Linked DNA regions of Bacillus pumilus. The protein of the gene in region 1 interacts with the protein of each later gene in a pairwise test. Links are inferred from orthologs where the notes say so. Each region holds a gene or a part of one and is shown on either strand. Other genes may lie near its edges.

The links. Proteins that work in one complex are often made in the same cells at the same time.
Region 2: the proteins of dnaX (region 1) and dnaE interact in binary tests that used the Escherichia coli proteins (3 or more experiments, as listed by UniProt). The link is inferred for Bacillus pumilus from one-to-one orthologs.

Annotation. Positions count from the first base shown.
Region 1 is NZ_LT906438.1:27,612-32,601, reverse strand. Bases 1,087-4,021 are described here. They hold dnaX (DNA polymerase III subunit gamma/tau), read right to left. Parts: upstream 3,443-4,021; coding sequence 1,730-3,442; downstream 1,087-1,729. Other genes in these bases: CKW02_RS00145 (YbaB/EbfC family nucleoid-associated protein), read right to left, coding at 1,380-1,703; recR (recombination protein RecR), read right to left, coding at 1,087-1,364. In the rest of the region: CKW02_RS00160 (pro-sigmaK processing inhibitor BofA family protein), read right to left, coding at 195-458; CKW02_RS00155 (YaaL family protein), read right to left, coding at 525-749; more of recR, read right to left, coding at 768-1,086; tRNA adenosine(34) deaminase TadA, read right to left, coding at 4,113-4,589; CKW02_RS00125 (cysteine hydrolase family protein), read left to right, coding at 4,669-4,990. UniProt on the Escherichia coli protein: Part of the beta sliding clamp loading complex, which hydrolyzes ATP to load the beta clamp onto primed DNA to form the DNA replication pre-initiation complex.
Region 2 is NZ_LT906438.1:2,609,679-2,614,577, reverse strand. Bases 1,028-4,899 are described here. They hold dnaE (DNA polymerase III subunit alpha), read left to right. Parts: upstream 1,028-1,363; coding sequence 1,364-4,699; downstream 4,700-4,899. Other genes in these bases: ystJ (NADP-dependent malic enzyme), read left to right, coding at 4,841-4,899; ytrH (sporulation membrane protein YtrH), read right to left, coding at 1,028-1,226. In the rest of the region: CKW02_RS13430 (DHH family phosphoesterase), read left to right, coding at 1-39; CKW02_RS13425 (YtzJ family protein), read right to left, coding at 90-275; sporulation membrane protein YtrI, read right to left, coding at 385-888; more of ytrH, read right to left, coding at 885-1,027. UniProt on the Escherichia coli protein: DNA polymerase III is a complex, multichain enzyme responsible for most of the replicative synthesis in bacteria. This DNA polymerase also exhibits 3' to 5' exonuclease activity. The alpha chain is the DNA polymerase catalytic subunit.

The sequences.
Region 1 (4,990 bases):
AATTAACAGGTACGTTTTGTCTTGTTTAGTTTTCAAAGAACTTGTTTACCGCTTCAGAAGCGACTAGAACATTATACCATATTTAAATTGTTGATGTCAACAACTTTTTTGTTATCATGTTATTTCGTTTCTTCGTCATCAGCGACGTATATTAATTTACCACCATACGGGATCAAAGTCAACAATATTTCTCATTAAATAATAAATTTTTCAATTACGACTAAAGCTGCTACGCCTGGGATGCCCAATAGACCACTGATTCCACTTGTTACAGGGTTAATAGAGACATGTAATCCTAGACTCTCACCAAATAGATTGAGGCAAAATAAAAAAAGAGCACCTGCCACAAACTTTATTCCGATCAGCCCTAACCATTTGATGGGGTTCGCTTGAACACCTGACATAAACAACAATAATACAGCAAGCAAAATTGACCCGATCACAATAACAGGTTCCATAATCCTCTCATCTCCTCTTCATATGAATAGTACAAGCATATGAGAGGACTATGTAAAATAGACCTGCTATCTCCAGTTGTTTAAACGTAAATTCCTCTTTTTCGCTTCTCTTAGATAGAAAAAGTACTTCGCTTGAGCAAGCTTTAATTCGAATAGAATGTCCGGTGAAGGCTCAACGCTATTTGCGACAAGCTTTTTTTGTCTGTTCCATTCTTCCTTTTGCTTAAAAAGCTGTTGAATTAATTTCTCATCGAATTCTTTTCGAATTGATTTTCTGCGAAGAAAACCCATGTACCGTACTTCTCCTTCCTACATCTCGCGTCTGCCCTCTAAAGCTTTAGACAGTGTGACTTCATCCGCATACTCTAAGTCTCCACCTACTGGTAGTCCGTGAGCAATACGAGAGAGTTTAATTCCTGATGGTTTCAACAATCTAGAGATATACATGGCTGTAGCCTCTCCTTCAATGTTTGGATTGGTTGCAAGGATTACCTCTGTCACTTGATCGTCTTGCAATCTTTTTAACAGGTCAGGAATTTTAATATCCTCTGGGCCAATGCCATCCATTGGCGAAATGGCACCATGAAGCACATGATATAAGCCATTGTATTCTTTCATCTTTTCCATTGCGATCACATCTTTTGGATCTTGCACTACACAGATAACAGATTGATCTCTTCTTGTATCTTCACAAATATAGCAAGGATCTTGATCTGTGATATGGCCGCATACCGAGCAATAAGTTAAATTACGCTTTGCGTTAACAAGCGCCTTCGCGAAATCTAGTACGACATCTTCCTGCATACTAAGAACAAAAAAAGCCAGACGGACCGCGGTTTTCGGTCCGATTCCTGGCAATTTCATAAAGCTGTCTATCAGCTTTGATATTGGTTCAGGATATTGCATCTTCAGTTATTCCTCCTAGAATAAACCTGGCATGTTCATTCCTTTTGTGAATTGACCCATTGTTTCATTTGTTAACTCATCAACTTTTTTCAATGCATCGTTTGTCGCTGCAAGTACAAGATCTTGAAGCATATCGATATCTTCTGGATCAACAACTTCTTCATTGATTGCTACATCAACAACTTCTTTTTGTCCATTTACTTTTACAGTGACCATACCGCCACCTGCTGTACCTTCAAGGACTTTTTCTGCAAGCTCTTCTTGAGCCTTAGCCATATCCTTTTGCATTTTTTGCATTTGTTTCATCATTTTTTGCATATTTCCCATTCCACCGCGCATATGAACACCACTCTCTTTCATTTTTATTAATCTTTAATTTCTATTAAATCGGTTCCTACTAACTTCTTTGCTTCTGCAATCAATGGATCCTCTTCAGCAGAAGTCCCCTGACCATCTGCCTGTTCATCCGGCTGATGATCTCTTAAAAATTCTTCTCTTATTTTACCCCATTGAGCGTCAGGAACGCCAACTAATTCCACTCTTTTCCCTAACATAGACTCTAATAGCTGCTCAAGGTTGGTTCGAACACCACTTTTATCTTCAGCAACCATTTTACAGTGTATTTCAAACTTGAATTTTAAAACAAAGGCATGAGTAGCAGCAGCAACTGGTTCACTATCCGTTAATAGTGCAGCGTGAGACACCTTATTCTGCTGTTTCAAGTGGGCAAGGAGTTCTCCCCACTTACCTTTAATTTTTTCTAGCTCTGGACGTTTTGCCTCTTTTAGAATTTCGTGAATTCGACCGACAGGTGCACGGTATCCATTTTTGTTACTCGTTTGTGGTCGAGGTGCTTCCTTTTTTTCTTGAGGATGATGAGAATGAGACATTGGCACACCCTCAGCTCTTATCCTAGATAGCTCCTGTTCCAACCTGTCTATTTTATCCGTTAGCGTCGTTAAATCAGCGTTAGCATGAGCTTGTGGTATTCCAGCCGTTGACTGACATAGCTTGACAACAGCTACCTCAAAGAAAATCCTTGGATGATTCGTCCATTTCATTTCTTGGTGACTTTTATTCAGCACTTCAATTGTTTCATATAGAAATTGAGGTGTCACACGATCCGAAAGCGTCACGAAATTTTCATCGACCTTTACCTTTTCAAGGACCCCTTCCAGATCTGGTGCTGTTTTATAAAGCAGCATATCTCTAAAGTAAAAAATCATGTCCTCTATTAATTTAGCAGCATCTTTCCCCTGCTGAAGTAATTCATTTAAGGTATCTAACGCCACGGCAATATTTTGATCAAAAATTGCTTCGGCTAGCTGACTAATGAATTGCTGAGAAACAGCTCCTGTAATGAGCAGCGCATCATCAATTGTCAGTTGCTCACCACTAAATGAAATTGCTTGATCTAAGAGGCTTAGTGCATCACGCATACCACCATCAGCTGCACTAGCGATAATCTCGAGCGAGCCCTCTTGGACATTTAGGCTTTCTGCATCTACAATTTTCTGCATTCTTCCAACAATATCTTTTGTCGTGATTCGTTTAAAATCAAATCTCTGACAACGAGATATGATGGTAAGAGGAATCTTATGAGGCTCTGTGGTAGCCAAAATAAAGATACAATGAGCGGGCGGCTCCTCTAACGTTTTAAGGAGGGCATTAAACGCCCCGATAGAGAGCATATGTACTTCATCTATAATATAAACCTTATATGTAACCGCCGAAGGAGCAAATTTCACTTTATCACGTATATCACGGATTTCATCTACTCCGTTGTTTGAGGCAGCATCTATTTCGATCACATCTGAAATCGAGCCGTTTGTAATCCCTTTACAGGCATCACATTCATTACAAGGTTCACTCACAGGTGACTTTTCACAGTTCACTGCCTTCGCAAAGATTTTAGCAGCGCTTGTTTTACCTGTTCCTCTAGGACCTGAAAATAAGTAAGCATGAGAAAACTTCTTCTGCAAAAGGGCATTTTGCAACGTTTTTGTGATGTGTTCTTGTCCAACAACATCCTCAAAAACTTGAGGTCTGAACACTCGATACAAAGCTTGATAACTCACAAATACGCCCTCCTCCATTTATCATCTTTTTTATTATACATGATGCACCGATCAATTCAAAAGCACACCTTTATTTTCTAATAAACGAAAATGATGATTTCAACTATAGTTTTTCTACTTTCTATGAACCAAAAACCTGTTTTCTAGATTTTCGAATTGATCTGCCACACCACGAGGAACACTAGTTCCCGCTGCGATTAATAAAAAACAAAAAAACTCTAAAAAGATTTTTTGGCTATTTGTATAAACAAAGCAGCTGAACTATTCTTTAAACAGCAACAAAAAACTCACCTAGATTAACTAGATGAGTTACATTTAATATTGATTTACCGTGCACCTTCTGTCGATTCGCTACCCCAAGCGTTACTTAAACAGTTAGCTCGGCCCAGGCAACCCTGCGGCACATGAGAGGTTTCACTTAATGCTGCTTCCTTCCGGACCTGACATGGTTCATGAATTCCCATTGCGCAGGACCCAGACGTCAACACCACTTATTTAAGGCAGACCTTGAAGTAAACGAACCTTGAGAAGGGATTCGGCCTCGCTAGAGCGGATTGCGAGTACAGGGCACCGCTACCTCCCCGCTTAGCACGGCAAAATGAATATTAAATTGTTAGTGACGCAGACATAAGTATACCTTCTTATAGCCGAAATTGCAAACGACATCCATTCATTTACTTTTGGCTTGTTTCTTTCGCTGACGGAGATTTCGGAAGAACTGACTTAACAGCTCACCACACTCATTTTCAAGTACACCACCAATGACTTCAGACTGATGATTGAACCGTTCATCATCCAGTAAATTCATTAAAGTACCTGCACATCCACCTTTTGGATCGTATGCACCAAAAACGACCTTTTTCACTCTAGAAAGGACAATCGCTCCCGCACACATAGGACATGGTTCAAGCGTCACATAAAGTACAGCATCCTCTAAACGCCAGCTTCCAGTCGTTTTACACGCTTCATCAATGGCAAGTAATTCTGCATGTGCAATTGAACGCTGCTCTGTTTCCCTTAAATTATGAGCTCGGCTCACAATTTGGTCATCAACAACGATGATGGCACCGATTGGTACTTCTCCTATTTGTTCTGCTTTTAAGGCTTCAGAAATAGCTTCTTGCATAAACTGTTCATCTCTCGTCATAGCTCGGCTCTCTTTTCATGTTTTTTAAAAGGATATTGAGGTTAACATATTAGCACAATCTTTTAAAGGGGGTCTTACTTTGTCAAAGCACCAAAAGGCACTGCTTATTATCGACATGATTAATAATTTTGATTTTGAAATGGGACATGTGCTCGCTGATAAAACAGAGCAAATGACCAATAAGATTTTAGCTCTTAAAGATCATGCTTTCAAGGAAAATTGGCCGATCATCTATATCAACGACCACTATGGTCTCTGGAAGGCTGATATTCAAGCTGTGATGGAAACATGCAAAAATGAAAGAAGCGCCCCTATTTTAGAGAAAATGGCACCATCTAAAGATGATTACTTCTTAATTAAACCGAAGCATTCTGCCTTCTATGGAACTGCATTAGAGACAC
Region 2 (4,899 bases), 2.6 Mb from region 1 along the record:
TTGCGTGATTTAGAAGAAGTATGTAAATCATCATCATGAGAGAGGGGGCTTCAAGTCCCCTCTCTCTTTTTTTGTCATGGAGAAGAGGGTTACTTGCATACAGGGATAAACCAGCAGCCGATGTCAGTTGAATCTTCATAGGCTTGGAGATTTTGATGCTTTAATTCTTTTTTAATTAAATGAGCCATCATTTCTGTCTCAGCATAAGCACACATGCCGTCCTTGATCCGGCTTGCTTTGTCTCGTGCCATTTGACGATAGCTATAAACCTCCATTGTCCTCACCTCTTTCTGTTTTAGATCTCGTTCTACTTTTAGTGTATAAAAATTAAGGGGGAAAAGCGATCATTGAGGGCAGAAATTCATAAAAATTCCACATGATCATTTATTCAGCAAATGAAATGCGCACTTCAAGTGAAAGCTTTGTATAAATTGTCAGCTCTGTCACTTTGGCGCGGTATGCCTTTTCCCGAATGGTATATTCTTTGTTTTCGACCGTGCGTTTTAATAATTCCTTTGTTTTATAGACACTTTCAATATCCTTTGTAATAACCTCTGAGATATCCTCCTTGACCTGATCTTCAAATTTTAGCGTATCTGGCTCTGGGATTTTATATTGCTCACGATTGACGAGATGGACATCTACGCTTTGGATCAGCAGCCGCTTCTTATTATCCTCATTTAACTTATGCAAATCTTCCCGATAGAGTGTGATTTGTTCTTTCAGACTGTCCATATGGTGCTGCTGGCTTCTCAGCAGTGTCACCTGCTTTTCCTGAAAGGTTCCGTATGTAAAGAGGAAAATGAGCCAGCTCACAATCGCGCCAAACATCATCCCCGCAAAAAAACGCTGCCAGCCTGGACGTTTGTACAGCTCCGGCACCCTCATGATGACACATGCTCCTGTGTGAGCCACGTGATAATAAGATAACCCGTTTGCGCACCGCCCATGGCAGAGACAATTAATAAAATCTGCTTGAAAATATCACGCGTGTTCCCTTCAAAAATACCTCTTTCAAAGCTATAAACAGCATCAAACGTTCCGCCGATAGCTGCGACAAGCGCCCAAATCTTTAAACGGTTGGCAAGACTCGTAATAATGGATAAAGGCGGCTGACCGGACAAATAAGCACCAACACCGCCTATAATGGCACCACCCAAAATGACCCCAAGTGCAATAAAATAACAGCTAATAAAATTTGGAATAAAAGCTTCCTTCACATCCATTTTGTCCACCTCACTCTATTCAATATATGGTGCGTGCGGGACAAGTATGAACGGACAGAAAAGAAAGAACATTTGTTTCTCATCGCATCGCGTTTTATAATGAAAGAATGACTTTAGACGAAAGGAGTGGATTAAGCATGTCTTATGTTCATCTTCAGGTCCACAGTGGATACAGCTTATTAAGCAGTGCAGCAAAAGTAAAGGAGCTCGTGCTGAAAGCGAAAGAACTTGGCTGCAAGGCGCTCGCTCTTACCGATGACCATGTGATGTATGGAACGGTTGAATTTTATAAGGAATGTAAAAAACATGGCATCAAGCCTGTCATCGGTTTAACAGCTTCTGTCTTCATAGATGAACAAGAGACAGAGGCTTATCCCTTGGTACTCCTTGCCAAAAACAATGAAGGCTACCAAAATTTGATCAAGATCAGCAGTGTGCTGAAATCAAAATCAAAAGCTGGACTGAAAGAGAAATGGCTGAAAAGCTACCACCGCGGGCTCATTGCCATGACACCAGGCGTTTCTGGTTACATTGAAACGCTGCTTCAGCATGATCAGCTAGAAGAAGCGCATGATGCGGCGAAACAATTGAAACATATTTTCGGTGAGGGACATGTATACATCGCACTTCAGCCATTTCAGCAAGACGAATCGCTTGCCGGTAAACTGAGGGACGTCTCAAAAAGTGCCGACATTCCTCTTGTTGCGACAGGAGATGTCCACTACATCAACCTGGAAGACAAAACGGCCTATATGTGTTTAAAGGCTATTAAAGCAGGGCAGCAGCTGCCTGAGGTTGAGGAAGACCGAGCAGAAAAGCATTTCAGAACCTTTGAAGAAATGAAGGAATGGTATACGCAGGATACGGAGCTGCTATCAAGAACGGTGGAGATCGCAGACCGCTGTGAAGTCGATTTAAATCTTGGGCAGACAAAACTCCCATCCTATCCGACCCCTGATCAATCAACAGCAGATCAGTTTTTACGCAAAGTGTGTGTAGAAGGGATGAAGCAAAGAAAGATTGCTTCAAATGACGCGTATGTGAAAAGACTTGAGTACGAACTGAGCATTATCCAAAAAATGAATTTCAGTGATTATTTTCTCATCGTGTGGGATTTTATGAAGTATGCCCATGACCAAGGCATTGTCACAGGGCCGGGCCGGGGATCGGCAGCAGGTTCACTTGTTGCCTATGTACTGTTTATTACGGATGTTGATCCGCTCCGTCACGGCCTGTTATTTGAGCGTTTCTTAAATCCTGAGCGAATCAGTATGCCTGATATTGATATTGATTTCCCCGATACGAGAAGAGATGAAATCATTTCTTATGTAAAAGACAAATACGGAGACATGCATGTGGCGCAAATTGTCACGTTTGGAACACTTGCAGCAAAAGCAGCCTTAAGAGATGTCGGGCGTGTGATGGGGATTGATTCAAAGGCAGCGGACCGTCTTGCAAAGCTGATTCCATCAAAGCCAGGAACGACGCTGAAAGAAGCGCTAGCTGCATCTCCTGAATTAAAAGCAATGCTCCAGCAGTCCGAAGAGCTCAGGCAAGTCTTTCAAACTGCTTTAAAGGTAGAAGGCTTGCCAAGACATACCTCGACACATGCAGCCGGCGTTGTGCTGAGCGAGGAGCCGCTGACAGAGATTGTTCCTATTCAAGACGGTCATGATGGTGTGTATTTAACGCAGTATGCGATGAATTATTTAGAAGATCTTGGGCTTTTAAAGATGGATTTCTTAGGACTAAGAAACTTAACCTTAATTGAATCCATTAAAAACCAGATTGAAAGACAGGAAAACGTCCACATTAACTTTAGTGACATTTCATATGAAGATCAGAAAACATTTGAATTGTTATCAGCGGGAGATACGACTGGGATTTTCCAGCTTGAATCACAAGGGATGCGTCAGGTGCTGAGACGCCTTAAGCCCTCTAGTTTAGAAGACATCGTGGCAGTCAATGCCCTCTATCGCCCAGGTCCAATGGAGAATATCCCGCTTTTTATCGACCGAAAGCACGGCAGAGTCAAGGTCTCTTACCCGCATCCTGATTTATATGACATTTTAAAAGACACATATGGGGTCATCGTCTATCAGGAGCAAATTATGCTGATTGCAGCGAAGATGGCAGGCTTTCAGCTTGGCGAGGCAGATCTATTAAGAAGAGCTGTTTCGAAGAAGGATAAAAAGGTCCTTGATGAAGAGCGGAGCCATTTTGTTGAAGGATGCCTAAAAAAGGAGTATCCTGTTAACATTGCAAATGACGTTTATGACTTAATCGTCAAATTTGCAAACTATGGTTTTAATAGAAGCCATGCTGTTGCATATAGCATGATTGGCTTTCAGCTTGCTTACTTAAAAGCGCATTATCCGTTATATTTTATGTGCGGACTTTTAACGAGTGTGATTGGAAATGAAGACAAAGTCGCTCAATATTTCTATGAGGCAAAGGAAAAAGGGATATCTGTGTTGAAGCCTTCTATTAATAAGAGTGAATTTCCATTTACGGTTGAAAAAGGGGAGATCCGCTACAGCTTAAGAGCGATCAAAAATGTCGGAGTGTCAGCTGTAAAGGATATATACAGGGCAAGACAGGAAAAGCCGTTTGAAGATTTATTTGATTTTTGCGCAAGAGTATCAGCAAAGAGTGTCAACCGAAAAACGATTGAAGCGCTCATTTTTTCAGGGGCGATGGATGAGCTTTATCCAAATCGTGCTTCGTTATTGGCATCAATAGATATTGCATTAGACCACGTGTCATTTTTAAATCCAGATGATCAGCTCGACTTTCTGGGGGATACAACCTTCTCCATTAAGCCAAAATATGCGGAGATAGAAGAATTGCCGCTTGTCGATCTCCTGCAATTTGAAAAAGAGGCACTTGGACTATATTTATCAAATCATCCTGTACAAGCGTACCGAGATCGCTTAAGAGAGAATGGTGCAGTGGACATCATCAGACTTTCTTCCTATATAAAGCGAAAGGTCTCAATGGGTGGTCTTTTGACAAAAGTGAAATCGATTCGAACAAAAAATGGACAATCGATGGCATTTATCACATTTGGGGATGAAACGGGAGAAATGGAAGGCGTCGTCTTTCCAGAGCAATTTAGAAAGCTGTCCCCCTTACTTGAGGAGGGCGCCATGCTTTATGTTGAAGGCAGAATAGATGTCAGAAATGACAGCAGCCAGATCATCGTGCAAGAAGCCGTTCTGCTTGAAGAGATGGGCACACAAAGAAAAGAGTCTGTCTACATTCGGGTGAAAGAAGAAAATCATACGCAGGAGCTGCTAGAGCAAGTAAAGCGGGTGATCTCGATGCACAGCGGAGAAGCAGATGTCTATTTGTATTATGAGAAGCAAAAAAAGACAGTGAGACTTCCAGATGCATACAAAGTTCATGCAGATCATGCTGTCATTTTCCAGTTAAAAGAGCTGCTCGGTGAACAAAACGTTGTGATTAAATGATGACAAATCGCTTGAATATGTTTTACAAATTCACCTATTGTGTTATCATTTTAAAGATTCTGTGTATTTAAAACTGCCAGTATGTGCTTATCAACTTAGCAATTCATTAAATCATTTTCCACTTGAAGGAGTGTTCATCACATGTCATTAAGAGAAGAAGCATTACATATGCACAAAGAGAATCAAGGCAAACTTGAATC